DNA from 2 places in the Variovorax sp. 05N34 genome. Region 1 is predicted to be linked to the other one. Evidence: riboswitches for the same ligand, from Rfam matches in the RefSeq annotation. Region 1 holds a riboswitch; the other holds the start of a gene.

Region 1 (15,050 bases):
TTCGCCGTCGAGCGGCTGAAGGTGCAGCACATCATGGTGGTGGGCCACTATGGTTGTTCGGGCGTGCAGGCCGCCCTCGAAGGCGCGCGCATCGGCATCGCGGACAACTGGATCCGCCACATCCAGGACGTGCGCGACCGGCATCGCGTGATGCTCGACACGTTGCCCGAAGCAGCACGCGCCGACGCGCTGTGCGAGCTGAACGTCGCCGAGCAGGTGGTGAATGTGTCCGTCAGCACGGTGATGGTCGACGCATGGAGCCGCGGGCAGGCCGTCACGATTCATGGCTGGGCCTTCGGCGTGCACGACGGGCTCATCCAGGACCTCGGCATCACCGTCGACGGCAACAAGCCGATCGAGAACCAGTATCGCGCCGCGGTGCAGCGCATTCGCTACAAGTGGAGCAAGCCCGGCGAACTGACCATGTCCGAGTCCGCCAAGTAGTTCGCCAGGCTATCGGCCGAAGCCATGTTTCCGCAGCGCCTCGATTCGCCGCTTGCCTACGACGTCGCCAAGGCGATGCGGGACGGCTTCGATCGGCACTACAGGCTGTTTCGTGCCGAGTCGTCGCGTGCCAAGCATCGCTTCGAGACGGCGGACTGGCACGGACAGCAGCGAGCGCAGCGGGAGCGCATCGAGTTCTACGACCTGCGTGTGAACGAAGCCGTTGCGCGGCTCGAAAAGGAATTCAAGGCCGGCGAGCAGCCGATGGACGTCTGGCACCAGATCAAGCTGCACTTCATCGGGCTGCTGGTCGATCATCACCAGCCCGAGTTGGCGGAGACCTTCTTCAACTCGGTGACGACCAAGATATTGCACCGGGCGTATTTTCAGAACGACTTCATCTTCGTGCGCCCCGCCATCAGCACGGAGTACATCGAGCCGCGCGGTGCGCCGACCTATCGCGCCTACTACCCGGCACAGGAAACGCTCGCCGACACCATTGAGTGCATCCTGGACGACTATGCGCTGCAAGGCAGCGGCTACGCCAACATGCGCCGCGATGCGGAGCGCGTGGCGGCCGCAATCCTCGGGCGCTTTCACCAGATCAAGCTGCGCGCCAATTTCCAGGTGCAGGTGCTGTCGGGTCTCTTCTATCGGAACAAGGGCGCGTATGTGGTCGGCAAGATCATCAACGGCTTCACGGAGCTGCCTTTTTCGTTGCCCATCCTGCATGACGGCAAGGGCAAGTTCTATGTCGATGCAGTGCTCTTCGGCGAAGAAGACTTGCAGATGCTCTTCAGCTTTGCGCGTGCGTATTTCATGGTCGACATGGAAGTACCGTCGGCCTACGTGCAGTTTTTGCGATCGCTCATGCCCAGGAAACCGCGCGCGGAAATCTACAACGCACTGGGGCTCGCCAAGCAGGGCAAGACGCTTTTCTATCGCGACTTTCTCTCCCACCTGAACTATTCGACCGACAAGTTCCGCATCGCGCCGGGCATCAAGGGCATGGTGATGCTGGTGTTCGACCTGCCGTCCTTTCCATACGTGTTCAAGTTGATCAAGGACTTCTTTCCACCGCAGAAGGACACCACGCGCGAGCAGATCAAGAGCAAGTACATGCTGGTGAAGCAACACGACCGCGTCGGACGCATGGCCGACACGCTGGAGTACAGCGACGTGGGTTTTCCGATGGACCGCTTCGAGCCCGAACTCATCGAGGAGATCAGGAACTTCGCGCCCAGCCAGCTCGAGATCGGCGACCGCGACGGGAATGGGGAGATGGAGATCGTGCTCAAGCATGTCTACATCGAGCGCCGCATGATTCCGCTCAACATCTACCTGCAGGAGGCGTTCGACCAGCTCGATCATCCCGACCATGCCAAGCGCGCAGGCAAGCAGCTCGAGCATGCGGTCATCGAATACGGCAATGCGATCAAGGACATGGTGGCCGCCAACATCTTTCCGGGCGACATGCTGTTCAAGAACTTCGGCGTCACGCGCGGCGGAAAGGTCGTGTTCTATGACTACGACGAGATCGAATACCTCACCGACTGCAATTTCCGCAAGGTACCGGCGCCTCGCAACGAAGAGGAAGAGATGAGCGGCGAGGTCTGGTATGCCGTCGGCCCAAAGGATGTTTTCCCGGAGACATTCGGCCCCTTCCTGCTTGGCAATCCGGCTGTGCGCGAAGCCTTCATGGCGCATCACGCCAATCTCCTCGACGCGGCTTTCTGGCAGAGCCACAAGCAGCGCATCCAGGCCGGCCACATGCTGGACGTTTTTCCGTATGACGAGGCGCAGCGCTTTCGTCACGACAGCCACAACCCTTATTTCTGACCACTTTCCCTGACCACTTTCCAAGACCACTGAAGGAGCATTTTCATGAGCGAATCGATCGTGATCGTCGGCGCAGCCCGCACCCCCATGGGCGGCTTCCAGGGCGACTTCTCTTCTCTTGCAGCGCATGACCTCGGCGGCGTTGCCATCAAGGCCGCCGTGGAGCGTGCGGGTATCACGGCCGACAGCGTCGGCGAGGTGCTGTTCGGCAACTGCCTCATGGCGGGGCAGGGCCAGGCGCCGGCGCGCCAGGCGGCCTACAAGGGCGGCCTGCCCGATAGCGCGGGCGCGGTGACGCTCAGCAAGATGTGCGGCTCGGCCATGAAGGCGGCGATGCTCGCGCACGACATGCTGCTCGCAGGCACGCATGACGTGATGGTGGCCGGTGGCATGGAAAGCATGACCAACGCGCCCTATCTCATGCTCAAGGGCCGCGGCGGCTACCGCATGGGCCACGACCGCATCTTCGACCACATGATGCTCGACGGCCTCGAGGACGCCTACCAGCCGGGCCGTTCGATGGGCACCTTCGGCGAGGATTGCGCGGCCAAGTACAAGTTCACGCGCGAGCAGCAGGACGCCTTTGCCATCGCGAGCGTAGAGCGTGCCAAGGCAGCGACCACGTCGGGTGCATTCAAGGCTGAAATCGCCGCCGTGACCGTCAAGGGCCGCGGGGGCGAAACGGTCATCGACATCGACGAAGGACCCGGCAAGGTCAAGCTCGACAAGATCGCGACGCTCAAGCCGGCTTTCAAGAAGGATGGCGGCACCATCACGGCGGCATCGAGCTCGTCCATCAACGACGGCGCCGCTGCGCTCGTGATGATGACCGAGAGCACCGCGAAGAAGTACGGTGCAAAGCCCATCGCCCGGCTCGTCGCGCACGCCACGCACGCCCAGCAGCCGGAGTGGTTCTCCACCGCACCGGTCGGTGCCGTCGCCAAGCTCTTCAAGAAGACTGGATGGACAGTCAAGGACGTCGACCTGTGGGAAGTGAACGAAGCATTCGCGGTGGTGCCGATGGCGCTGATGCACGAGCTCTCGGTGTCGCACGACATCGTCAACGTGCACGGCGGCGCTTGCGCCCTGGGCCATCCGATCGGTGCAAGCGGTGCGCGCATCATGGTCACGCTGATCCATGCGCTGCAGCAGCGCGGCAAGAAGCGCGGCGTTGCGACGCTGTGCATCGGCGGTGGCGAAGGCACGGCGGTGGCGATCGAACTGCTCTGATCCGCTCTGAGTTCGCTCTCATCCGCACAAAGGGGCTGCCTAGAATGAAGCCCCGTTTTTTCCCCTTTGGAGACTCTGTTCACATGCATCCGGCCTTCCACCGCAGCGCAGTTGCCGCGCTGCTCGCTTCCGCTTTCATCGCCCCCGCCGTCTGGAGCCAGACGCGCGACCAGGCCTTGTTCGATGCTGCAACCGCTGAAAAGCCAGCGGTCATCAAGACGCTCGAAAACCTGGTCAACATCGAAACGGGCACGGGCGATGCCGAAGGGCTCGCATCGGCCGGCAAGTACCTGGAAGACGAACTGAAGTCGCTGGGTTTCACCGTCACGCGCAGCAAGTCGGCCGGCATCGTCGTCGGAGACAACATCGTCGGCAAGCTCAAAGGCAAGGGCGGCAAGAACCTGCTGCTGATCTCGCACATGGACACGGTCTACCTGAAGGGCATCCTCGCAAAGGCGCCATTCAAGGTCGAAGGCGACAAGGCGTACGGCCCCGGCATCGCTGACGACAAGGGCGGCAACGCGGTCATCGTGCATTCGCTCAAGCTGCTCAAGGCGCGCGGCTTCCAGGACTTCGGCAGCATCACGGTGCTGTTCAATACGGACGAGGAAAAGGGCTCCTTCGGCTCGCGCGACCTGATTCAGGAAGAAGCGGCCAAGGCGGACTACGTGCTGTCCTTCGAGCCGACGGGCGCCGGCAAGGAAGACCTTTCGCTTGGCACCTCCGGCATCGCCTATGTGCAGGTCAACATCACGGGCAAGGCCTCGCACGCCGGTGCCGCACCCGAGCTCGGCGTGAACGCGCTCGTCGAGGCGTCCGATCTCGTCCTGCGCACGATGAGCATCGACGACAAGGCGAAAGGCTTGCGCTTCAACTGGACCATCGCCAAGGCCGGCGCGGTGTCCAACATCATCCCCGCGAGCGCTACGCTCAATGCCGACGTTCGCTACGCGAAGAACGAAGACTTCGACGCCGCCATGAAGACGCTCGAAGAGAAAGCCCAGCAGAAGAAGCTGCCCGATGCCGACGTCAAAGTGCTGATCACGCGCGGTCGGCCGGCCTTCAATGCAGGTGAGGGCGGCCGCAAGCTGGTCGACAAGGCCATCGGCTACTACAAGGAAGCCGGCGGCGAACTCACCATCGTCGAGCGCACCGGCGGCGGCACCGACGCCGCCTACGCCGCGCTGTCGGGCAAGCCGGTGATCGAAAGCCTGGGCCTGCCCGGCTTCGGCTATCACAGCGACAAGGCCGAGTACGTGGACACCAGCGCCATTCCGCGTCGCCTGTACATGGCCAGCAAGCTGATCATGGATCTCGGGCAGGCCAAGTAGACAACCTCCAAGCACGACAAGAAAGCAAGGAACCCGCCATGCTGCTCAACGCCGACCAGGAAGCGATCCGCGACGCCGTTCGCGAGTTCGCGCAAGCCGAGCTCTGGCCCAACGCGCCGCGCTGGGACCGCGAGCACAGCTTTCCGAAAGCGGCGCACACAGGCCTGGCGGCACTCGGGGCCTATGGCATCTGCGTGCCTGAAGAAGACGGCGGCGCCGGGCTCGACTACCTGACGCTCGCGCTGGTGCTCGAAGAAATTGCTGCCGGCGACGGCGGCACCAGCACCGCCATCAGCGTGACCAACTGCCCGGTCAACGCCATCCTCATGCGCTACGGCAATGCGCAGCAAAAGAAGAAGTGGCTGCAGCCGCTCGCACAGGGACAGATGCTCGGCGCCTTCTGCCTCACCGAGCCGCAAGCCGGCAGCGATGCATCGTCCTTGCGCACCACGGCGCGCAAGGACGCCGAAGGCTGGGTGATCGATGGCGTGAAGCAGTTCATCACCAGCGGCAAGAACGGCCAGGTCGCCATCGTCATTGCGGTCACCGACAAGGGCGCCGGAAAGCGCGGGATGAGCGCTTTCATCGTGCCGACCGATGCGCCGGGCTACAACGTTGCACGCCTCGAAGACAAGCTCGGCCAGCATTCGAGCGACACCGCGCAGATCAATTTCGACAGTTGCCGCATTCCTTTCGAGAACCTCATCGGCCAGGAAGGCGAGGGCTACAAGATCGCGCTCGGTGCGCTCGAAGGCGGGCGCATCGGCATTGCCGCCCAGAGCGTCGGCATGGCGCGCAGCGCATTCGATGTCGCCGTGGCTTACGCGAAGGAGCGCCAGGCTTTCGGCGGCGCCATCTTCGACCAGCAGGCGGTGGGCTTCAGGCTGGCCGATTGCGCCACACAGATCGAAGCGGCGCGCCAGTTGATCTGGCATGCCGCCAGCCTGCGAGACGCAGGCCGCCCGTGCCTCAAGGAAGCGGCGATGGCCAAGCTCTTTGCGAGCGAGATGGCCGAGCGCGTTTGCAGCGCAGCGATCCAGACGCTCGGCGGCTATGGCTACGTCAATGACTTTCCGCTGGAGCGCATCTATCGCGACGTGCGCGTCTGCCAGATCTACGAAGGCACTTCGGACATCCAGAAGCTGCTGATTCAGCGCGCCCTGGCCTAAGGGTTTACGCGAGGGTCTGCACAATACGCGCTGAACCCCTCGCCAATACCCCATGCCTGCTCCCGATCCTGCCCGTATTCCCTGTCCCTGCGGGCGCCGCGACCGGCGGGAACTCCCGCTCGCCTACGCGCAGTGTTGCGGGCGCTATGTCGACGATTTCGACAACACGCCAGCTCCGGATGCCGAATCGCTCATGCGCTCGCGCTACACGGCTTTCGTGCGCGAGCGGGCGGACTATCTGCTTGCGACCTGGCACCCCTCGACGCGGCCGGCGACGATCGGCTTCGAGCCCGGCGTGAAATGGCTCGGGCTCGACGTGCGCTCGCGTTCGGTCCTCGACGCGGACCATGCAGAAGTCGAATTCGTCGCCCGACAGCGCAGCAGTGCCGGCGTCGCATCTCGCCTGCACGAGCGCAGCCGCTTCGTCCGCGAGGAGAGCGGGCCGCTGCACCGGTGGTACTACGTGGACGGCGATCTGCACTGACAGGACGGCCGTGCCGCGGCGCACGGCGCGATTGTGTGCAGGCGGGAGACAGAGCAGTTCCCAAAAGGGGTATTTATCTTGTGGCGCGCCTGGATCACACTCCACCCTCAACCACCAGCCACAGGGGCCAGCCATGGACAACAAAAGATTCCAGTTTGGACACCGGCGGCCTTCGCTGTCCGCGACGGCATTCCCTGTTGTGGCCGCGATCGCCTGCATAGCGGTCCCGGCGGCCCGCGCAGAGGGCGTGTTGACGGCGTTCTCGACTGCGCCAGGCCCGCAAGCGCCCGCACCATGGCGCTTCACGACCTTGCCGAACAAGGCGCCGACCAAGTTCGAGATCACCCAACTCGACGGCCAGAAGGTGCTCAAGGTCGACGCCGACAAGTCCTACGGCAATCTGGTTCATGCCACGCGCGTTCAGCTCAACGACCAGGCCACGCTGGCCTGGCGCTGGAAGGTCGAGGAATTCGTGGAAGGCGCCGATCTGCGCACCAAGGGCGGCGACGATGGCGCGGCCAAGGTCTGCGTGTTCTTCGACTTCCCGTCAGACCGGCTGTCCGTGGGTGAGCGAACCAAGCTCGCCTTGGCAAAAGGCTCGACCGGCGAAACGGTACCCACCGAAACCCTCTGCTACGTCTGGGACGTCAAGGAAAGCAAGGGCAGCGAGTTCGACAATGCCTTCACCAAGCGCATCCGCATGGACGTCATCGAATCGGGCGCGACCGACAAGGCCGGCGGCTGGCTCAGCGAGCGCCGGAACCTGGTGGCCGACTACAAGCGAGCCTTCGGCGCCGAGGCTGGCGATACGCTGCCCGATGTGGTGGGCGTGGCGATCCAGGCGGACGCGGACAACACCAAGTCTCGGGGGATCTCGTATTTCTCGGACATCGATCTGCGCGGTGCCACTGCTTCCGCACCCGCGTCCGGCGCGGCGAAACCTGCGCAATAGCGGCCTCGAAACCATCGAAACCGCCCCCATATCGCACATATCGCCGACATGAACGAATTCGTCTCGCTCCTCGCCAGCCAAGGCCCCGCCGTGGTGTTCGTCGCCACCCTGGCGACGCGGCTGGGCGCGCCGGTGCCGGCGGTGCCTTTCCTGATCGTTGCCGGCGGACTGACTTTTGGCGGACAGGTCTCTTTCCTCGCGGTGACGCTGGCCGCCGTGCTCGGCAACATCCTCGGCGACGGCGTCTGGTTCATCGCCGGACGCCGCTGGGGGTACCGGGTCATGCGGCTGCTCTGCCGCATTTCGCTGTCGCCCGATTCCTGCGTCAAGCACAGCGAATCCATCCTCGGGCGCTGGGGCGGCTTGTCGCTGATTGCCGCCAAGTTCGTGCCGGGGGTGTCGGTGGTTGCGCCGCCCATGGCAGGCGCGCTCGGAATGTCGAATCTCGGTTTCTATCCTATGAAACGGTGGCCGCGTTGATCTGGACGCTGGGCTTCCTCCTGATCGGACGCGTGTTCCATGCCGCCATCACGGATGTCCTTTCGGTGCTCTCCAGCATCGGGATGGTCGCGACGGTGATCTGCCTCGTGCTGCTTGGTGCATTCGTGCTCTGGCGCTATCGGCAACGCCGCATGGCTCTTCGATCTCTCGACATCGAGCGCATCGAAGCCGCTGCCCTGCGCGCCGCGATGGCGGCCGGCGCCGGGCTGACGCTGATCGACGTGCGCTCGGACGAAGCGCGGGCGCTCGACGGTCGTGCGATCCCGGGCGCCCTCGGCATTGCGCTCAAGCAGCTGCCCAAGCGTCTCGAAGCCTTCTCGGACGGCCGCGAACTCGTCGTCTTCTGCGATTGCCCCGATGACGGCTCCGCCATTGCGGCGGCGCGGGTACTTCGCAATGCCGGAGTGACCCGCGTGCGCGTCCTCGCAGGCGGTCTCGACGCCTGGGTGGCGCAGTCCGGCGAGACATCGCCTGCCGTCGATTCGTCCATCGTCGCGGCCAATCCCGCTTGATCCCTTTCGCGGGACGGGCCTAGAATCGGTCCCGCTCCGGGGTGCACGCAGATGTGTGCTGAGATGGCCAAGCGGCCGAACCCGCGAACTTGATCTGGTTCATACCAGCGTAAGAAGAGCTGCGACTCCCCGGCATCCCGTCCGTCCCCTGTGACCGATGCCGTCCGGAGCGATCGCGGAGCACCCGTTGTCCCACAACCAGGAGTGCCCCGCATGAATGCCGTCGACAAGTTCGCCTCCCTCCTCACGCTGACGCGCGAGCCCTTTCCCGCTTCGAGCAAGAGCGCCATATCGGGCAGCAGAGCCGATTTGCGCGTGCCTGTGCGCGAAGTCCTGCTCACCAACGGCGAGCGCGTATCGCTCTACGACACCTCCGGCCCCTACACCGATCCGGCGGCCGACATCGACGTGCGGCGCGGCCTTCCGGGCGTGCGCGGCGCATGGATCGCCGAACGCGGCGACACCGAAAGCTACGAAGGCCGCCTGCACCTTGCGCTCGACGATGGCGCCACCAACGTCGACCGCGACTCCCAGCGCATCGCCGACCTGCGTGCCGCCGCCGCTGCGCTGCAGCGCACGCCACGGCGCGCCAAAGCCGGCGGCAACGTCACGCAGATGCACTACGCACGCCGCGGCATCGTCACGCCGGAGATGGAATACGTCGCCCTTCGCGAGAACGGCCGCCGCGAGTGGATGGCCGAATACCTGGCCGACGCCGCGCGAGAAAAGCGCCTGGCCGGCAACCCCATGGGCGCGAGCATCCCGAAGATCATCACGCCGGAGTTCGTGCGCGACGAAGTCGCAAGGGGCCGCGCCATCATCCCGGCCAACATCAACCACCCCGAAGTCGAGCCCATGGCCATCGGCCGCAACTTCAAGGTCAAGATCAACGCCAACATCGGCAATTCGGCCGTGACGAGCAGCATCGAAGAAGAGGTCGAGAAGCTCGTGTGGGCGATCCGCTGGGGCGCGGACAACGTGATGGACCTTTCCACCGGCCGCAACATCCACACCACGCGCGACTGGATCGTGCGCAACAGCCCGGTACCGATCGGCACGGTGCCCATCTACCAGGCGCTCGAAAAGGTCGGCGGCGTGGCCGAAGACCTGACCTGGGAGATCTACCGCGACACGCTGATCGAGCAGGCCGAGCAGGGCGTCGACTACTTCACCATTCACGCCGGGCTGCGCCTGCCCTTCATTCATCTCACGGCGGACCGGCGCACCGGCATCGTTTCGCGCGGCGGGTCGATCATGGCCAAGTGGTGCATCTCGCATCACAAGGAAAGCTTTCTCTACACGCACTTCGAAGACATCTGCGACATCATGAAGGCCTACGACGTGAGCTTCTCGCTCGGAGACGGTCTGCGTCCCGGCTGCGCTTCGGATGCGAACGACGAAGCCCAGTTCGCCGAACTGCGCACGCTCGGCGAGCTCACGCAGATTGCATGGAAGCACGACGTGCAGACCATGATCGAAGGCCCGGGCCACGTGCCGATGCATCTCATCCAGGCCAACATGGACGAGCAGCTCAAGCACTGCCATGAGGCGCCGTTCTACACGCTCGGCCCGCTGACCATCGACATCGCGCCGGGCTACGACCACATCGCCAGCGCCATTGGCGCCGCCATGATCGGCTGGGCCGGTACCGCGATGCTTTGCTATGTCACGCCGAAGGAGCACCTGGGCCTGCCCGATCGCGACGACGTGAAGCAGGGAATCATCGCCTACAAGATCGCTGCGCATGCGGCCGACGTGGCCAAGGGCCATCCTGGAGCGCGAGCGCGCGACGATGCGCTTTCCAAGGCCCGCTTCGAATTCCGCTGGCAGGACCAGTTCAACCTCGGCCTCGACCCCGACACCGCGCGCGAATTCCATGACGAGACGCTGCCCAAGGACAGCAGCAAGGTCGCGCACTTCTGCTCTATGTGCGGCCCCAAGTTCTGCTCCATGAAGATCACTCAGGAAGTGCGCGAGTACGCGGCGCAGAAGGGCGTCGACGAGGTTCGGGCCATGGAGGACGGCATGGCGGACAAGTCGGCCGAGTTCAAGGCGGCGGGCGGCGAGATGTACATCCCGATCCGCAAGACGCAGTGAAATGACAAGGGCGGGCCCGCGGCCCGGGTCCGCAAAATGATTACGATGGCCGCCATGAAAGCCATCCCCTTCGATGCCGTCCTGTTCGACTGCGACGGCGTCCTCGTCGATTCCGAGCCCATCACCAACCGCGTCCTCGCCGAAATGCTCGGCGAACTCGGCTGGGCGTTGACTGTCGACGAATCCATGCGGATCTTCACGGGCAAGGCGGTCAAGGACGAAACCGCGCTGATCGAGGCACGCACCGGCTTTGCGATCACGCCCGAATGGCTTCATCGCTTTCGCCTGCGCCGCAACGAAGCGCTGGAACGCGACCTCGTCGCCATTCCGGGCGCGGCACTGGCGGCGCGTGCATTGCATGCCGCCCTGGACGGCCGCATTGCCTGCGCGTCGGGCGCCGACCGATTCAAGGTCGAACTGCAGCTCGAGAAGATCGGCATCCTCGATTGCTTCGAAGGCCGCATCTTCAGCGGGCATGAGCAACCGCGCTCGAAACCGGCGCCCGACGTGTACCTGGCTGCTTCGACCGCTCTGGGCGTCGATCCGGCGCGCTGCGCGGTGGTGGAAGACACCATCACCGGCGCCAGGGCGGGTGTGGCCGCCGGGGCGACGGTCTTCGGCTACAGCCCGAGCGATCTTGGCCACAGCAGCCCCGATGCGCTGCGCGCCGTCGGAGTCGCGCATGTGTTCACGGACATGGCGCAGTTGCCGTCGCTCCTTGCCGATTGGCGAGCCGTTGCGGCCTGAGTCGCATGCAGGGTCTGCGCGCACTCTGTGGTCTTTTGATCGCCGCGTGCGTCGCAGGCTGTTCGTCGCTGCGACCATGGCTCAACGAGCCGCTGCCCGAGAATCCACCGGCCAGTGGTCTCGTCGCCGGTGCGACGGGGCGCGATCCGAGCATCCTGGTGGCCGTCACCCTGTCCGGCGGCGGCGCGCGTGCCGCTGCTTTCGGCTACGGCGTGCTCGAAGAACTCCACGACACCACATTCAAATGGAGCGGCCACGACACCGACTTGCTCGACGCGACCGATGTCATCAGCGGCGTGTCCGGCGGCAGCATCCTTGCCGCCTACTACGCAGCCTTCGGCGCCGAAAGGCTGCCTGATTTCGAGCGCGATTTCCTGCGGCAGAACTTCCAGAACAGCCTGATATGGCAGGCGCTTCGGCCCGGCAGCCTGTACGACCTCACCTCGCCCTGGTATGGCCGCACGCATCTGCTGGCGCGGCGGCTCGACGAGATCTACGAAGGCAAGACCTACGCCGACGTGGAGCGCAATCCGCGCCATCCACAGCTCGTGATCGCCGCGACCGACATGTCGCTGGGCACACCGTTCGAGTTCACCGCGGACCAGTTCGAGCTGATCTGTTCCGATCTGCAGAGCGTTCCGCTGTCGTTCGCGGTCGCGGCGTCGTCCGCCGTGCCGATCCTGCTGAGCCCGCTGACGCTGAAGAACTACGCACTGGAGTGCCGGGAGCGAGGCATCGTTCCGCGACTCGCCGCGCGCGTCGGCGGCAACTACCGCGCCCGCATGTTCCGCATGCAGGCGAACAGCTATCTCGATGGGGAAGCGCGTCCTTTCATTCACCTCGTGGACGGCGGCGTCGCCGACAACCTCGCCGTGCGCAGGCTGCTCGACCGCGCGCTGGTGGGAGGCGGATTGCGCCGGAGTTTCGAGGAAGTCGGCATTCCGCCCGGCACGGTGCGCAAGCTGGTGGTCATCAGCGTGAACTCGGCGCGTGATCCGGCCAACAACATCGATCGGAGCGACAAGCTGCCGGGCATCAGGGCGGTGGCCGACACACTGCTGTTCGGCGCTGGCGCGCGAGCGACCCTGGAGACGCAGGAATTCCTGCTCGACACCACGCGGCAGTGGCGCGAAGACCTGAAAGTCCGAAGCGCCGATGGCAAGGATGCGTTCGCGCCAGATGCCGAGATCCACGTGGTGCAGGTGAATCTTCGGGACGCAGCCGATGGTGAACTGCGTTTGCGGCTGCTTCAGATCCCGACGGCGTTCTCAATCGGCGACGAGGAAGTCACCCGGCTGATCGCGGCGGGCCGCAGTGCGTTGCGGCGGTCGCCGGATTTCCAGGCGCTCAGGCAGTCGCTGGGCGCGTCAAAGGCGATTGAAGGCGACTGAAAGCGATTGAAGGCGCTCAGCGCTTGCCGGGCGCTGCAGCATTCGCCATGGCGATCAGCGATTGGGTCATGGCTTGGGCGCGGCCGGCCCACATCTGATTGACCAGCTTTTCAGCGTTTTCAGTCACGAAGGTGCCGTTGCGCGTGCGTCCGGACGTGACGATGAAGTCCATGAGGTCGGCAAAGTCTTCGCTGTCGGTGTCGGGAAAGTTCTGCATGACGGCGATCGTAGGGGCACCATCGAGGGCCTTCTGGCGTAGCCAAAGGCGTGGATGGCTGGGGTGAGCATTTAGTCACAAATCCAACGGCGGTTACAGCTTTCGTTGGGCCGACTTCCTTAGCCGCTCGGCAGGTCGCGACGCCTGAAGGCGCCGGGCGTGGCGCCGGACCATGCCCGGAAGGCACGCGAAAAGCTCTTTTCGTTGCGGAACCCCACGGCCAGCGCGATCTGCTTGATGGGCCGGTCGGTGCGGCGCAGTTGCTCCGCAGCCAATTCGTGGCGAACTTCATCCTTCAGCGTCTGCAGCGAAACGCCTTCTTCCAGCAATTGACGGTGCAAGGTACGGCTGGACACGTTCAGCAGCGCGGCGATGGCATCGGCCGTTGCGCCTTCGCTACCGCGCTTTCGCAAGAGTTCGCGCACGCGCTGTCCTAGCAGCCGGTCGCGGCGGTATTGCAGCACCGTCAGCGGCAGGGCGCGCTTCAGCATCGTCCGGAGCGCCCGCTCGTCGCGCTGCAATGGCAGCTCGAGGTAGCGGGCATCGAAGCTGTAACTCGTCCGGTCGGCACCGAAGCGCAATTCGCCGCCGAACATCAACGGGTAGGCGTCGCAGTGCGGCGGTGCCTCGAAGGAAAACGATGCGGCGCTCAGCGAGACGCGGGAGTCGATGGCCCAGCAGGCGTAGCCATGCAAGAAGCGCAGGCTCGATACAAGGCAGAACTCCCGGAACACACCCAGTGCGCGATGTTCGGTGATCGATACGGTTGCCGTGCCGCCAGTCACCGTCAGATCTAGCGTGATGTCCTCGGTCAGCAGGCGATGGTGGCGGCACCAGCGCTTGATTGCCACGCCCAGATCCGGAGATCCGATCGAGGCGCGGCACAGCATCCCGTAGGTGCCCCAGGGCAGCTTGCGCGAGAACCAGCCGAGCGCCTCGTCGTCCAGCTCTTGCATCGCGTGCCCCGAGAGCACCTCGAACTGCGCTGCCGTCACTTTTGCCTGCGGATTTCGCACCTCTTGCGGCGCAATCCGTGCCTCTGCCAAGGCGCCTGCAGGGTCCATCCCATAGCGCTCGTACCCTAGCGCAATCGCTCTCACAAAGGCCATCGGCGTGGCTGCTCGGCCGGCGCTGCGAAAGGGGGATGAGGACATGGCGGCGGCTGAAGATGGTGGCGTGATTTGCAACCATTGTGGCGCCAATTGCAACGGCACACGGCGTAAGCTGCGGTCTTTCCGCGCACGAAAATCCCGCGCGGCCGATGCTTTTGAGGAGACAACCCCATGCACGATCCCGGCCTGAACTTCGACCTGGGTGACACCATCGATTCCCTTCGCGACGCCATCCAGCACTTTTGCGCCGAGGAAATCGCGCCGCGCGCCGCGGACATCGACCGCGACAACCTGTTCCCGCACGATCTCTGGAAAAAGCTCGGCGACCTCGGCCTTCACGGCATGACGGTCAAGGAGCAATACGGCGGCACCGAGCTCGGCTACCTCGCGCACATCGTCGCCATGGAAGAAGTCTCGCGCGCTTCGGCGTCGGTGGGCTTGTCGTACGGCGCGCATTCCAACCTGTGCGTCAACCAGATCCATCGCAACGGCACCGATGCGCAAAAGAAGAAGTACCTGCCCAAGCTGGTGAGCGGCGAGCACGTCGGCGCACTGGCGATGAGCGAGCCCAACGCCGGCTCCGACGTCGTCAGCATGAAGCTGCGGGCCGAAAAAAAGGGCGCCCGCTATGTGCTCAACGGCGGCAAGATGTGGATCACCAACGGCGGCGACGCCGACACGCTGGTCATCTACGCCAAGACCGAGCCGGAGATGGGCGCCCGCGGAATGACCGCCTTCATCGTCGAAAAGAGCTTCAAGGGCTTCTCGGCAGGCACCAAGCTCGACAAGCTCGGCATGCGCGGCTCCAACACTTTTCCGCTCTTCTTCGACAACTGCGAAGTGCCTGAGGAAAACGTGCTGGGTGGCGAAGGCCAGGGCGCGCGGGTCTTGATGAGCGGACTGGACTACGAGCGCGCCGTGCTCTCCGGCGGTCCGCTGGGCATCATGGCGGCGTGCATGGATGCCGTGCTGCCCTTCGTCCACGAGCGCAAGCAATTCGGCCAGAGCATCGGCGAATTCCAGC
Region 2 (15,050 bases), on a different contig from region 1:
TAGTGGCTCCTCGACCTGGGCTCGAACCAGGGACCTACGGATTAACAGTCCGGCGCTCTACCGACTGAGCTATCGAGGAACAAGCCTCAAATTATAGCGTCGTTTTTTGGCTTTTCAGACTCGACGCAACAACCTGCATTTTTTTCATCCCAAGTTCGACGACGTTCGCATCATGGTCATCAGTCGGCCCGCAGCGGCTTCGGGATCGGGATCGGAAATGATCGCGCGCACCACCGCCACCGACCCCACACCTGTCGCCAGAACATCGGCCATGCGTGCCGCATCGATACCTCCGATGCCGACCTGCGGATAGCCTCGCAGCAGCCGAGCGTAAGCATCCAGTCGTGCGACGCCTTGTGGTGCCGTGGCCATCTGCTTCAGGGTAGTGGGATACACCGCACCCATCGCGATGTAGCTCGGGCTCACGGCATCAGCGCGCACCATCTCCGCGTACCCGTGCGTGCTGACGCCAAGGCGGAGGCCCGACGATTGGATCGACTTCAGATCCTGTGGTGTCAGCGCGTCGAGGTCTTCCTGACCGAGATGAAGGCCGTAGGCTCTCGCCTCGATGGCTGCACGCCAATGATCGTTGATGAACAGAAGACTCTCCGTGCCGCGCACCGCTTCCACCGCCGCGCGGACCTCTTGGGCAATTGCTTTCGCGTCTTTCGATTTGAAGCGCAACTGAACAGTCGGCACGCCAGACTTGGCCATGCGCCCCACCCATTGCGAATCTGGCAGTACGGCATAGAGGCCCAACTTCTGCGGACACTGGGGGAACGCGTCTTCGCGAGAAGCGGGCGGGAATGCCCTCATGCCGAAGTCGACCGGGTTGTCGGGCCACGCGTTTGCATCGAAGGTGCCGGTGCGTCGCGTTTGCGCATCCCATGCATTTGCAAGGCACTCGGCGTCGACTTCGATAAAGCCGAATGCGGCGCATGCTTGCTTGGCGCCGCGATAGACGCTTCCTGTCGACGAGAAAGCATCGGCCGTGTTGCTGCTCTCCCCAAAGCGACCTGCGTGCGCCTTGACGATGGCATGTGCGATGGCGCTCGCGTCTTCAGGCGAATTCATGATGTTCATTGCGTCCACCGCATTCGGGGTTGATATTCAGGCTTGATGCCAGAAGGGGGTCCCAAGCACCGGCGTGCTCGGCTGAGCAGAGAGCTGTGCGGCCATGGCGCCGGCACGATGCGCCTCTCGACCGGCGTGCACCGCGTCCGCGAATGCACCCGCCATGGCGACCGGATCTTGGGCGAGTGCAACGGCAGTGTTGAGCAGCACGCCGTCGTAACCCCATTCCATGACTTGGCAGGCGTGAGACGGCAGACCGAGGCCGGCATCGACGAGCAGCGGCACCGTCAAGCGCTCGCGCAGCATCTGGAGCGCATATGGATTGACCGGCCCGCGGCCGGTGCCAATTGGCGCTGCCCAAGGCATCACGGCCTGGCATCCGACATCGACGAGCCTTTGGCATAGCACGAGGTCTTCGGTGCAGTATGGCAATACCTGAAACCCGTCTCGGATCAATTGCGATGCGGCATCGACCAGGTTCAGCGTGTCGGGTTGGAGCGTGTAGTCGTCGCCGATGAGTTCGAGCTTGATCCACGGCGTGTCGAACAGTTCGCGCGCCATCTGCGCCGTGGCGATGACTTCCTGCACGCTGTGGCAGCCAGCAGTGTTGGGCAGCACCGGCACATCAAGTCGCCGCAGAAGGTCCCAGAAACCGTTGTCGCTGCCGGATGTGCCCGACGCCGCCGTCTGGCGGCGCAGCGAGGCGGTCAGCATCGCGGGTCGCGCCCTGCAAACCGCAGCTTCGAGGATATCCGGCGATGGGTAACGCGCAGTGCCGAGCAGAAGGCGGCTCTGAAAAGGCTGCCCGTACAGCACGAGCGGGTCATTCGCGGGGTAAGAGGAATTCATGGTGTTCTCAGCCGCCCGTCACCGGACGGATCACTTCAATGCGGTCGTCGGCGTGCAGCGTGTGCGACGAGTAACTCGATCGCGGGACGAACTGGCGATTCACTGCCGCGGCGAAAGGCGGCGTGGCGTTGATGAGGCGCAGCGCGTCGACGAGCTTGGATTCGGGCGGGAGCGTATGAGGAAGGTCGTTGATCAGAATCTTCATGAGATTGCCTCTTCCAGGCCGGCCGGCAGATCGAAACGGCCAGCTAGGGTCGAGTGCCCGTTCGCGAGCATCTCCATCGCCATATCGAGAATGGCGGGTGCGATCATGAACCCGTGCCTGTACAGGCCGTTGATCTGCATCACACCGGGGCGCGGGTGGCGCACGGCTGGCAGATTGTCGGGAAGGGTGGGACGGCATTGTGTCGCGATTTCGATGATGCGGGCCTCCGCGAAGCCGCTATGCACGGAATACGCTGCGCTCAACAGTTCGAGCGTGGAACGCACGCTGGCGGGCGACATGTCATCCGACTCGATCTCGGTCGCTCCGATGACGAACACGCTCCCAGGCTTGGGCGCGATGTAGAGCGGATATCGCGGATGCACCAGTCGCGTCGGGCGTCGCAGCGTGACCTCAGGTGCGTGCACGCGGATGACTTCGCCGCGCACGCCGCGAATCGCGTTCCACTGAGGACGCGCGCCCAGGCCCCTGCAGTCGATCACGCGTTCGGGTTGGCCCGGCGATCCGGGCGCGAAGTCGTCGAGCGTGCGCGGAGTGTGCCAGTGCAGGCGCACCCCAGGCAGCGCTTGGAGCGTCTCGAGCAAAGCGGCTAACAACTCGCGATTGTCGAGTTGGCCTTCGCCTGGCAAGAGCAGGCCTTGCGCGAATCGCCGCCCCAATGAGGGCTCGACGGCAACGATGCCTTCAGCGTCGAGCGTTTGCATGGCGGGGAGATCAGGCACTGCCGCGCGCGTCCCGGCGAGCACGCGCGACAGCCGAGACGCCTCCGCGCTGTCCTGCCGATGCCACAGCACCAAGGTTCCTTCGCGCTGGAAGAAGACCGGCCCGGCGAGGGATTCGATCAACTCGGGCCAGCGTTCGAGTGCGTAGTGGCCCATGCGCACCACGGAAGGCGGCGCCACCGCGGATTCGGCCAGCGGCGCCAGCATGGCGGCGGCCACCCGCGCTGCGGCGCCGCCGGCGTCGGGGCCTGCAGCATCGAACAGGTCGACCTTGCAGCCAGCTTGCGCCAGTGTCACGGCAAGCAGCCGCCCCATCAGACCGGCGCCGATGATGGCTGCGGACCCGAAAGGAAGACTGAGCCCGATGCGCTTGTCAGCCTTCACGCACCCCTCCGGCACAGTCGTTGATCGCGTGGTCGATAATTTTCGACATGACCAATGCATTTTCCCGCTATGCGCGCGTCCTTTCGATCGCCGGCTCCGACAGCGGCGGCGGCGCGGGCATTCAGGCCGATCTCAAGACTTTCTCGGCCCTGGGTTGCTACGGCATGACGGCCATCACTGCACTGACGGCCCAGAACACCTTGGGCGTGACGGGAATCCATGGCGTGCCGCCGGCCTTCCTCAAGGCGCAGATTCAGGCGGTCGTCGAAGACATCGGCGTCGATGCCGTCAAGCTCGGCATGCTGCATGCGCCCGAGATCGTCGAAGTCGTCGCATGGGCGATCGATCACTACAAACTGCCGAACGTCGTGCTCGACCCGGTGATGGTGGCTACCAGCGGAGACAGGCTGATCGCAGCGGAAACAGTGCAGGTCTTGGTACGCGAACTCTTTCCGCGCGCGGTCGTGGTGACGCCCAATCTCGATGAAGCGGCATTGCTGATCGGTCATTCGATCGACGGCGCCGACGCGCTCGACGACGCGGCAAGTGAGCTGCTGGCGCTCGGAACGACTGCCGTCCTGCTCAAGGGCGGTCATCTCCCGGGCGACGACGTGGTCGATCTCCTGGCACAGGCGAACGGCGATCGATTGCGCCTGGCTTCGACGCGCATCGCCAGCCGCAATCTTCATGGCACGGGATGCACGCTGTCGTCCGCCATCGCGTCGAACCTGGCGCTTGGCTATGACTTGCCGCAGGCTGTCGAGCGCGCGCGCGGCTATGTCGTTGCCGCGATGGCGGCCGGCGCTGATGTGAAGATCGGTCGCGGGCATGGGCCTCTCAACCACGGCTTTGCGCCAGTGCCGACCGTCCGCCTGCCGGCGCAGGGCGGGTGATCCATGCAAACACGAAGGTGATCACGAGCGTCGGCAGCGCGGACCCCCAGCGCGGAGCCCATGCGGCGCAGGCGTGATAGACCACGATGCCGCCGATCCAGATGGCGGCGGCAGTCCAGTCCACCCGCCGCGTTTGCACCGACTCGACCAACGTACCGAGGCCGAGCCGCCCGAGAATCACTCCGTACAGCGGCACGAAGACCGAACTGAGCATCAGGAGAAACGGCTCGAGCGAGTGCATTGGCAACACCAGTGCGAAGGCAATGCAGACCGCCGCGACCAGCAATCCCCAGCGGCGAATGCTCCAGCGTGGCATCAGGCTATGAGCCGAAACGGAGCCTGAATAAACATCCCCATAGGCGTTGTCGAGTTCGTCGACCAGGATCAGACCGAGCGCGACCAGCCCGCCCTGCGCCAGCAGCAGCGCGGCCAGCATGTCCGTGCCGGGGTCGGCCACACTCACCACCATCACCCCCAGTGCGTAGCACCAGATGTTCGCGACGGCATAGCCGAACCATGTGCCGCCGAATGCGCCGCCCAGCCCACCAATGGACCGCTTGCCATGACGTGCGTAGTCGGCCACCAGCGGGAGCCAGGACACCGGCATCGCAATGACGAGGTCGAGTGCGCCGAACATGCTCATGCTGCCGTCGCCGGGCCTTGTCCAGAATGATTCGAGCCCCTTCGCATGAAGCCGTGCAGCGAACTGCCAGCTCAGCCATATCAGCGACAGCACGACCAGCGGCAGGCCGAACCGGCTCACGAACCGTCGAACAAGCTTGACCATCGATCCAGAAAGCAGGGCCAGGAGCACGGCGCCCCAGAGGAGTGTCGTTGCGACCGCGCCCACTTGTCCGTCCAGCGACCAGCCAAACGCCTGCCTGCCGATGGCCTGGGTGCCCTCGCGCATGATCACGATCTCGAAGGTGGTCCAGCCGATCAGCTGCACGATGTTGAGTACGACGGGCAGTCGGGCAAATGCGCTGCCGTAGGTCGCATGCATCAAGCCGGCGCTCGCCAGTCCGCTTTCGCAGCCGACCCGCGCAGTCCATGCCAGCAGACCTGCGCCGATGCACGAACCCAGCACAATGGCGATGGCCGCCTCGCGCGTGCCGACCGCGGGCACCAGGTAGGCGCCGATCTGCATGACCAGCAAGCCCACGCCAAGACTGAACCACAGCGCCATGTGGTCGTGCCATCGGAAGACGCGTCCGGATTCGCGGAGCGGCGTCAGCGCCTCATTGGCGCCTGTCGACGCCTGCTCGTTCTTTGTGTGTGCCATCCATTTGCTCCAATGCAAATTGTTTGGCAGGTGGGCGAGGCGACGGCGGCACGACAGGCACGCGAGAAACGTGACGGCCGCCGGACCAGCTTCCCTGCGCGAGGATTACCTCAGTCAGGTTCAAAGGGACTCTCTCAGCCGGTACACCGCAAACGGCGGACCGGCACCCCTAGCATTGCTTCAATCTGGCGAAGCGGATCTGATTGTAGAACTGTGCGGCGGATCGATGAACCGGTGCGACAGCTTCACCAGCACCCAGAACACTCCCGCGATCGCCACTGCCAAGACGAAGCCGCCGAGCACATCCAAAGGGAAATGAACGCCCACGTAGACGCGTGCCCATCCGGTGACGATCCCGATCAAAAGGACCGCAAGACCGGTCATGCGCAGAGTCGGTCGCAGGCAGAGGATCAAGGCGACCGCGAACATGACCGTTGCGTGTGTACTGGGCATTGACCCGCGTGCGCCGTGCTCGATGTAGCTTGGGCTCAGACCCGCGACGAAGGGCCGAGGCATGTTGACGGCGGCGGCTATGGCGTGGGCAACCACCGATGCGGCGGCTGCTGCGACCAGCGTCGCAATCACATATTTGCGTTGCGAAGGGTGACGCCAAGCGGCCCCGATGACCAAGGCCCCGCAAAGCCAAGCCGTGCCGACCGCCAAAAGAGATGCGATCCACAGGATCTGCGGATGCGGCGTGTTGCCGGCCGCCATCCAGTGAAAAAGCGAGACATTCAACTCCTGCATGCCTCGCATCCTAGCGGCAAGGTCAATGCTGGACCCCGAGCAGCGTATGCAGTCGCGTGCTGGTGGTCGTGTACTGCAGCGGGATCGACTTGCCCGGAAAGACGACGGCTGTCGCGCCCCAAGCCGCCAGGGTCGCTTCGTGGAAGCCGCAGACGATCAGCTTCTTCTTGCCTGGATAGGTGTTGATGTCGCCGACCGCGAAGACGCCCCGTTCGCGAGTCTCGAACTTTTCCGTGTCCACTGGTATTTGCTTGCGAACCAGTTCCAAACCCCATTCGGCGATAGCACCCAGGCGCGGCGAGATGCCGAGGCACCCGATGAGCGCATCGAATGGCACGGACACGGTCTGCGCGTCGGGCGTGATGATCTGCAGATGGGCGTCGTCAAAGGCGGACGGCTGGCCGATCGCGAGCTGGATCGACCGCGCCGCGACGTGTGTCCGCAATGCTGCGACGTTGGCATCTTCAGCCTGGAAGACGTCTCTTCGATGAAGCAGGGTGACGTGCCGCGCGAAGGGTACCAGCGCCAGTGCGGTCTCAAGGGCCGCATCGTCGCCGCCATTGACGACCACCCGCTGGCCGGCAAAGCGATCCAATGCGTCAGGGTGATAGAAAAGCTTGGTGCCCTCCAGTTCTTCGATGCCCTCGACGGCAATCCGCTTTGGCACGAATGCGCCGACGCCGGCCGCTATGAACACTGTCCTGGCAAGAAAGGCGGTGTTTCGCGAAGTGGTCAGGAGGAGGCGTCCGTCGTCCTGGCGCGCCAACGTGGCAACCTGCTCACCGAAATGGAAGTGGGGCTTGAAGGGCGCGATCTGCTGCACCAGCGACTCCGACAAGCCTCTACCAGTGGTCACAGGCGTGCCGGGGATGTCGTAGATCGGCTTGTCGCCATAAAGCTCGACACATTGGCCGCCGGCCCGGGGCAGGGCGTCGACGATATGGCAGGAGACTTCGAGCAGGCCGAGCTGAAAAGCCTGGAACAGCCCGACCGGACCCGCGCCGATGATCAGCGCGTCTGTCTCGATGGGCGCTTGCGCGCTCAGCGCACGAGCTCCGAAATCTTGCCGGTCTTGTCTTTCCACTCTTCGGCGTCAGGCAGCGCGGGCTTGCGTTTGGTGATGCTCTTCCAGCCGTCGGCCATGGCCAGCTCGGCATTGAGCTTGATGAAGGCGATCTGGTCGCCGGGCAGATCTTCCTCGGCGTAGATCGCGTTGACCGGGCATTCGGGAATGCAAACCGCGCAGTCGATGCATTCGTCGGGGTCGATCACCAGCATGTTCGGACCTTCGCGGAAGCAATCGACCGGACAAACGTCAACGCAATCGGTGTATTTGCAGCGGATGCAGGATTCGGAGACGACGTGGGTCATGGTGATTGCAAAGCGGGAAGGTAAGCGGGAACCGGCAATTTTAGGCGTTTGCGGCAGGCCGCACGAGGACGGCTGCGGAAGTCCGATGCGAAGCGGTGTCTACCAGGATCAGTGAACCAAGCGCGCGCGATTGCGTGAAAGGCAGCACGGCCAGAGGCTGTTGGAGGCTGAGCACCACGTCGCCAATCGCATTGGCTTCGAGCCGGTCGGCCGGCTCGGAATCCAGCGTGGTGATGTTGACGCGATCCACGATGCGCGCCACCTTCGCCTTGACCCAGCGATGGCCCTGCAGCGCCCAGTAGACGCGGCCCGCCACGAGCGGTTCGTCGTCGAGCCACGCGATGGTGGCGGTGATCTCGCGCGACGGTTCGAAGGCGCCGGGTTCCAGCAGCCAGTCGCCGCGCGACACGTCGAGTTCGCGGTCTAGCACGATGCCGGCGCTGTGACCCGCATGCACGGCTTTCGGCTGGCGCGTATGGCTCAGCACCTGCGCAACCGTGGCCGTCTGGTTGCCCGGCAGGACCGTCACGCGTTGTCCCGGTTCGATGTGGCCGCTGGCAACGCGGCCCCAGAACACGCGGCGACCGCGCGAAGTGTCCGCCGAAGCAGAGAACTTCTCCACCCATTGCACCGGAAACGCAAAAGGCACCGCTTCGTCCTGCGCCGTGACCGGCAGCTTCTCCAGCAGTTCGAGCAGGCTGGGGCCTTCGTAGCCCGCCCAGTCCGCATGTCGAGAAGCCACATTCCAGCCCTTGAGCGCCGAGATCGGCACCGTGGCAGCAACCTGCACCCCGGCCGCTTCGGCAAAGTTCGACAGCGCCGCCGAAATCCGCTCGAACGCCAGTTCGGCATCGTCCATGGCGTCGAGCTTGTTCACGGCGAACACAATCGACTGCACCCGCAGCAAATGGCAAAGCAGCGTATGCCGGCGCGTCTGCGGCAGAAGCTCGCGCCTCACTACTTCCCCGTCCCCGCATTCGGCAGCCCAGGCCAGCTTGGTCGCATCGACCAGCACCACCGCCGCATCCGCGCTGGAAGCCGCGGTCACCATGTTGCGCGTGTACTGCTCATGCCCCGGCGCATCCCCGATCACGAACTTGCGCTGCGCCGTAGAAAAGTACCGATACGCCACGTCAATCGTGATCCCCTGTTCGCGTTCGGCCGACAACCCATCCGTCAGCAGCGCCAGATCAGTTTCACCCCCCCGCTGAACCCCCGCAAGCTGGTCCTGCAGCACCGTCTTGCTGTCAACCAGCAGCCGCCCAATCAACGTGCTCTTGCCATCGTCCACGCTCCCGCAAGTAATAAACCGCAGCGCAGCCCCCGTCTCGGCAGCAGTGTGATCAGGCAAAGCAGCAATCGAAGTAGTCATGATCAGTTCAATTCATCAGCGGCGCGTAGGCCTTATTCGAGAAACACCGCGGAACCGGCTTAGCCGGGCCGCTGGTGTTGCCCCCGGCAGGGGGTAGGCGGCCACACGAAGTGGGCAAGCCTGGGGGCGAGTCAAAAATACCCGTCTTTCTTGCGCTTCTCCATGGAAGCTTCCGAGGTCTTGTCATCCATGCGTGTGGCGCCGCGTTCGCTCACATCGGCAGCGAGCGTTTCGACCACCACGTCGGCGGCATCGGACGCGAGGCTTTCGACTGGGCACGTGCAAGTGATATCGCCCACGGTGCGGAAGCGCACGTCACGCACTTCGACCTGTTCCCCGTCGCGCGGCGGAGTGAGCGCGGTCACCGGAACCAGCAGCCCGCGCCGCTCGACTACTTCGCGCTTGTGCGTGTAGTAGATCGACGGCAGCGCGATGTTTTCGCGCTCGATGTATTGCCATACGTCGAGCTCGGTCCAGTTCGAAATGGGGAACACGCGGAAGTGTTCTCCGGGAGAGAGGCGCGTGTTGAACAGCGTCCAGAGTTCAGGCCGCTGGTCTTTGGGTTGCCACTGACCGAAGCTGTCGCGGTGCGAAAAGATGCGTTCCTTGGCGCGCGCCTTTTCTTCGTCGCGGCGTGCACCGCCGATCAGCGCGTCGAAGCGAAATTCCTCGATGGCTTCGAGCAGCGTGACCGACTGATGCACGTTGCGCGATTCGTCAGGATGCGCAAGGCGCACCGTGCCGCGCTTCATTGAGTCCTCGACGTTGCGCACGATCAGTTCCGCCCCGAGTTCCTTGGCGCGCGCATCGCGAAAGTCCGTCACTTCGGGAAAGTTATGGCCCGTGTCGATCATCAGCAGCGGGTAGGGGATGCGGCCAGCGCCGAAAGCCTTCTCCGCGCACTTGAGCAGTACCAGCGAATCCTTGCCGCCCGAAAACAGCAGCGTCGGCCGTTCGAAAGAGGCGGCGACTTCGCGCAGGATGAAGATGGTTTCTTCTTCGAGTGCGTCCAGTTGCGTGTTGGACAGGCGCGCAAGCGACTGCGAAGTTTGCAGCAGCAGATCGTGTTCGGTACGGGCGTTCATGAAATGGGGCGCTCAGAGATTGAATCGAATGCGACGTGGGACATCAATGCGCGAGGTGCAGACCGCACTCGCGGTTGTCCTCGCCCTTGGTCGGATCGAGGTAGTCGAAGTTGTTGGGCAGTCCATGCGCCTGGCAGTAGGCGTGCAGATCCTTGGAAGACCAGTGCAGCAGCGGTGCGACCTTGATCAGTCCGTCTGGATTGATGCTGACCGGATCCATCTGCGCACGCACGGCGGTGTCGGTGGCCCGCAGCGCGGTGAACCAGACCTGCGGCGACATTTCGCGCAGCGCGCGCGCGAAGGGCTCCAGTTTCACTTCCTCGGTGAAGGCGGCGTGGCGCGGATCGTCGAGCGTCGGTGTCGGACCTTCCACCGCTTCGCGATGCGCTCGCGAACGCCGGGGCACGAAGATGCGCAGATCCAGGTTCAGCAGCTTCGTCACCTCGTCGGCGAAGCGATAGGTGGCGTCAGTGTTGTAGCCGTTGTCCATCCAGACCACCGGCACGTCGGGTTTCGCGCGCGTGACCATGTGCAGGATCACCGCCTCGAAGGGCCTGAAATTGGTGGTGATGATCGCCCGCCGGCCCAGGCCGATAGCCCAGTCCACGAGGCCCTCGGCGTTGCGGCCGAGCTTGGCGTTGATTTGTTCGAGATCGATGTTCATTTGGCGAAGGCAACCGTTCAGGCGCGCTTGAAGATGGGTGTGGCTTGCACCGCGTCGCCCTGGTAGAAGGCCGCGAATCTGTCGAATTGGCGTTGAGCCGCGGATGCATCAACGCCTTCCTTCAGAACGGCGCTGGAGAAACCCATGCGCTGCATCTGCACCAATTGGTCGACCAGCACGTCGCCAGTCGCGCGAATCTCGCCCTTGAAGCCGAGGCGGCGACGCAGCAGGAATGCCTGGCTGTAGGCGCGCCCATCGGTGAACTTCGGGAAGTCCAGGTCGATGCGCTCCACGTCGTCAAGGCACTGCTCGATCGCGAGTGGATCGGCGTCGTTGGACAGTTGCAGCACGGTCGGATCGCCGTTGTCGATGTGATCTTCGGCAGCGATCAGTTGAAGCGTCTTGTTCATGCGGCCACCTCGACCTTGAAGCGTGCGCCGTTGGCGGCGACCTTGAAAGGCTCGATGCCGACTCGCCGCAGCGCATCGATGAAGGTTTCACCCGCTTCCCGCGTATCGCGGTAGGTGTTCAGCACGGCTTCGATCACGTCGGGCACTTCGGCCGCCGAGAAAGAAGGGCCGACCACCTTGCCGGGCTGCGCCGCGCCGCTGAGTGCGGAACCATCGGAGCCGCCGAGCGTGACCTGATACCACTCCTTGCCGTCCTTGTCGACGCCGAGAATGCCGATATGCCCGCTGTGATGATGGCCGCACGAATTGATGCAGCCGCTGATGTGCAGGTCGATTTCGCCCAGGTCGTCGAGCTCGTCCAGGTCCTGGTAGCGCTCGGTGATGGCTTCGGCGATCGGGATCGAACGCGCATTGGCGAGCGCACAGAAATCGCCGCCGGGGCAGGCGATCATGTCCGTCAGCAGGTGCACGTTGGCGCTGGCGAAGCCGGCTTCGCGGGCAGCCAACCAAAGAGCGTGCAGGTCTTCGGCATGCACCCATGGCAAGAGCAGGTTCTGGTCGTGCGTGACCCGGACCTCGCCGGCACTGAAGCGGTCGGCCAGACGCGCGGCCGTTTCGAGCTGTTCGGCCGATGCATCGCCGGGCGCCTGCAAACGGCGCTTGAACGACAGCGTCACGGCGCGCAGCGACGGGTTCTTGTGCGGCGCCACGTTGCGTGCAAGCCAGCGTGCGAACATCACGTCGTCGGCAGCCTGCGCGCGCAGGTCCGCGTCGGTTTCCTCGGCGCTGCGGAAAACGCGGGTCGCGAGCGTCGGCGGCACGAAAGACGCGCTCACGCGGTCCAGCTCGGCCTGCGTGATGGTGTGCGGTGCGCCGTCGTGCTCGACGATCTGCTTGTATTCAGCCTCGACGTCGTCGATGTAGCGCTGGCCTTCGGCCTTCACGAGGATCTTGATGCGCGCCTTGTAGATGTTGTCGCGCCGGCCGTAGCGGTTGTAGACCCGAACCACCGCTTCGAGGTAATTCATGATCTGGTTCCACGGCAGGAACTCGCGCAGCACGGTGCCGATGATCGGCGTGCGGCCCATGCCGCCGCCGACCTGCACGCGAAAGCCCAGTTCGCCCTTGTCGTTCTTCAGCAGATGCAGGCCTACGTCGTGCCAGCCCGTGGCGGCACGGTCTTCGGTGGCGCCGGTGATCGCGATCTTGAACTTGCGCGGCAGGAAGGCGAATTCAGGATGCAGCGTGCTCCACTGCCGCATGATTTCCGCAAAGGGGCGCGGGTCGGCGATTTCGTCGACGGCGATGCCGGCGCGTTCATCGCTCGTGATATTGCGGATGCAATTGCCGCTGGTCTGGATGCCGTGCATGTCGACTGAAGCCAGAAGCTCCATCACGTCAGCCGACTTCGACAGCGGAATCCAGTTGTACTGGACGTTCTGGCGCGTCGTGAAGTGCGCGTAGTGCGTCGGCAGCTTCTGCGAGCCGAGCTTGCCCTGGGTGGCGACGGCGTTCTTGTAGACCTCGGCTTCGGGTGCGTCGTACTCGCGGGCGATCTTTGCGAGCACGCGCAGCTGACGGCTCGCCAGTTCGCCGTAAGGCACCGCCACGCGCAACATGGGCGCATAGCGCTGCACATACCAGCCGTTTTGCAGGCGCAAAGGGCGGAACTCGTCTTCCGAAAGCTTGCCGGTTTGCCAGCGCTCCAGTTGGTCGCGGAATTGCGCTGCGCGCAGGTGCACGAACTGACGGTCGAAATCTGTGTATTGGTACATCGTGTTTGACTTGCTGGAAGGCGGTGCGTCCACGGCCCGCCGATGCGAGGCACGAAATGTAGAAGCGAGCCTTATGGAAACGAACTATTTTTTGGTTCGCGCCTTATGCGGATAAGCATATTCACCAGGTTTCATGCGGGTTTGCGGGCGATTGGATGCTTATTCCGGATAAGGCGAGCAGCGAGCCGAATCGCCGCCGCGCACCCGAAACCGGGCTCGGAACGTGAGCGATTCTAGGAACTGCGGCGCGCCGGCGCTCGCGGCAGATCGGCACGGCCGCCAGGACTCAACAGCAGCGCCCAGTGCCCTGGCCGTACCGCCGTTCGATCACCCGAGCGCAGTATTCGTTGCGTGACATCACCGGCGCCCCGGGATGCGTGGCTTCGGCGTGCGCAAGGTAGCGCTCATAGTCGGGCATGCCGAAAACCTGACGGCACACCGAACAGACGCTGCGCATGCTGCGACCCAGCCAGCGATCGGTGTCGTCCGCAGGCGTGGTCGCTCGCGTGTTCAAGGCATCGCCCCTTGCGCGCCGGAGAACGGCGGAATCTCATGCGCCGTCGGCTTCGACTGCTTCAGCGCCTGCATGCAGATCTTGGCCGCGAAGACGCACATCGCCACCACGAGCAGCACGAAGAAGCCGCACACGATTGCGTCGAGGTAGTTGTTGAAGGCGACCCGCTGCATTTCCTCGATGGACTTGGCCGGTGCGATCAGCGTGCCTTGTGCGGCGGCATCGCCGAACTTTCGCGCCAGCGCCACGAAACCGATGGCGGGGTCCGGATGGAAGATTTTCTGCACGCCTGCAGTCAGGGTGGTGATGAGCAGCCAGGCCGTCGGCAGCAAAGTGACCCACACGTAGCGCTGCCGCTTCATCTTGACCAGCACGCTGGTGCACAGGAGCAGCGCGATACCGGCCAGCATCTGGTTGCCCACGCCGAACAGTTGCCAGAGCGTGTTGATGCCGCCCAATGGATCGACCACGCCCTGATACAGGAAGTACCCCCACATCGCGACGCACAGCGCGGTGGCGACAAGGTTGGCTGGCAGGAAGTCGGTATTGCCGAGCGGCTTGTAGACGTGGCCCAGCATGTCCTGGATCATGAAGCGTCCCACACGCGTTCCGGCGTCGACGGCCGTCAGGATGAACAGCGCCTCGAACAGGATCGCGAAGTGGTACCAGAAGGCTTCCATCGACTTTCCACCGAACGCCTGGCCGAGGATCTGCGCCATGCCGACTGCCAGCGTCGGGGCGCCACCTGCGCGCGAGAGGATGCTGGTTTCGCCGATGTCCTCGGCAGTCTGCGCGATGAGGTCCGGCGTGATGGTGAAGCCCCAACTCGAGATGACCTGCGCGGCGTTTGCAGCGGTCGTTCCGATCACCGCAGCGGGTGCGTTCATCGCAAAGTAGATGCCTGGGTCAAGCACACTCGCGGCGGTCAGCGCCATCACCGCGACGAAGGATTCGGCCAGCATGCCGCCGAATCCGATGATGCGCATGTGAGATTCCTTTTCGATCATCTTCGGCGTCGTGCCCGATGAGATCAGCGCATGAAAGCCCGAAACCGAACCGCAGGCGATGGTGATGAAAAGAAACGGAAAGAGCTTGCCCGAGAAGACCGGTCCCGTGCCATCGATGAAGCGGGTGGTGGCGGGCATCGACAACTGCGGTGCGACGTAGTAGATGCCAAGCGCCAGCGCGATGATGGTGCCGATCTTCAGGAAAGTGCTCAGGTAGTCGCGCGGCGCCAGCATCAGCCACACGGGCAGGCTGGCGGCGATTGCACCGTAGATGATCAGCGCCCAGGCAAGCTGCGGGCCGGTGAGGGTGAACATCGGCCCCCATGTCGGGTCGCCCGCCACGGCGCGGCCGAGAAAGATCGATCCCAGCAGAAGCACCACCCCGAAAGCGGACGCTTCGCCAACGCGTCCGGGGCGAATGACGCGCATGTAGAGCCCCATCAGGAGCGCGATCGGAATCGTCGCGAAGATCGTGAACAGCCCCCACGGGCTTCCCGTGAGCGCCTTGACGACAATCAGCGCGAGCACCGCCAGGATGATGATCATGATCGCCAGCACGCCGACGAGAGCCAGCGAACCCGGAACCGGGCCGAGTTCCATCTTGATCATCTCGCCGAGCGACTTGCCGTCCCGCCGAACGGAGGCAAAGAGCACGATGAAGTCCTGCACCGCGCCCGC

Evidence for each region. Region 1 has a riboswitch for thiamine pyrophosphate ahead of thiC (phosphomethylpyrimidine synthase ThiC). Riboswitches for the same ligand answer to the same signal wherever they lie in the genome.
Region 2: it holds a riboswitch for thiamine pyrophosphate, as region 1 does, so the genes downstream of both, AC1DMA_RS02475 (purine-cytosine permease family protein) here and thiC (phosphomethylpyrimidine synthase ThiC) in region 1, are expected to answer to the same signal.

Annotation. Positions count from the first base shown of each region.
Region 1 is NZ_JBFTNI010000016.1:39,462-54,511, reverse strand. Features, by position in the region: gene can (carbonate dehydratase) at 1-444, shown strand, start outside; gene aceK (bifunctional isocitrate dehydrogenase kinase/phosphatase) at 469-2,283, shown strand; gene AC1DMA_RS28730 (acetyl-CoA C-acyltransferase) at 2,329-3,513, shown strand; gene AC1DMA_RS28725 (glutamate carboxypeptidase) at 3,597-4,844, shown strand; gene AC1DMA_RS28720 (acyl-CoA dehydrogenase family protein) at 4,883-6,013, shown strand; gene AC1DMA_RS28715 (YchJ family protein) at 6,066-6,497, shown strand; gene AC1DMA_RS28710 (DUF3047 domain-containing protein) at 6,631-7,449, shown strand; gene AC1DMA_RS28705 (DedA family protein) at 7,498-7,929, shown strand; gene AC1DMA_RS28700 (rhodanese-like domain-containing protein) at 7,917-8,462, shown strand; TPP riboswitch at 8,490-8,595, shown strand; gene thiC (phosphomethylpyrimidine synthase ThiC) at 8,676-10,559, shown strand; gene AC1DMA_RS28690 (HAD family hydrolase) at 10,614-11,306, shown strand; gene AC1DMA_RS28685 (patatin-like phospholipase family protein) at 11,312-12,697, shown strand; gene AC1DMA_RS28680 (hypothetical protein) at 12,714-12,914, opposite strand; gene AC1DMA_RS28675 (AraC family transcriptional regulator) at 13,034-14,068, opposite strand; gene AC1DMA_RS28670 (isovaleryl-CoA dehydrogenase) at 14,198-15,050, shown strand, end outside.
Region 2 is NZ_JBFTNI010000001.1:492,068-507,117, reverse strand. Features, by position in the region: tRNA gene AC1DMA_RS02505 (tRNA-Asn) at 4-79, opposite strand; gene AC1DMA_RS02500 (thiamine phosphate synthase) at 145-1,074, opposite strand; gene AC1DMA_RS02495 (thiazole synthase) at 1,111-1,923, opposite strand; gene thiS (sulfur carrier protein ThiS) at 1,931-2,128, opposite strand; gene AC1DMA_RS02485 (FAD-dependent oxidoreductase) at 2,125-3,252, opposite strand; gene thiD (bifunctional hydroxymethylpyrimidine kinase/phosphomethylpyrimidine kinase) at 3,300-4,145, shown strand; gene AC1DMA_RS02475 (purine-cytosine permease family protein) at 4,090-5,427, opposite strand; TPP riboswitch at 5,502-5,608, opposite strand; gene AC1DMA_RS02470 (phosphatase PAP2 family protein) at 5,608-6,174, opposite strand; gene AC1DMA_RS02465 (NAD(P)/FAD-dependent oxidoreductase) at 6,197-7,258, opposite strand; gene fdxA (ferredoxin FdxA) at 7,216-7,545, opposite strand; gene AC1DMA_RS02455 (sulfate adenylyltransferase subunit 1) at 7,586-8,917, opposite strand; gene cysD (sulfate adenylyltransferase subunit CysD) at 9,049-10,002, opposite strand; gene AC1DMA_RS02445 (phosphoadenosine phosphosulfate reductase domain-containing protein) at 10,046-10,666, opposite strand; gene AC1DMA_RS02440 (DUF934 domain-containing protein) at 10,684-11,076, opposite strand; gene AC1DMA_RS02435 (nitrite/sulfite reductase) at 11,073-12,851, opposite strand; gene AC1DMA_RS02430 (YbdD/YjiX family protein) at 13,138-13,365, opposite strand; gene AC1DMA_RS02425 (carbon starvation CstA family protein) at 13,362-15,050, opposite strand, start outside.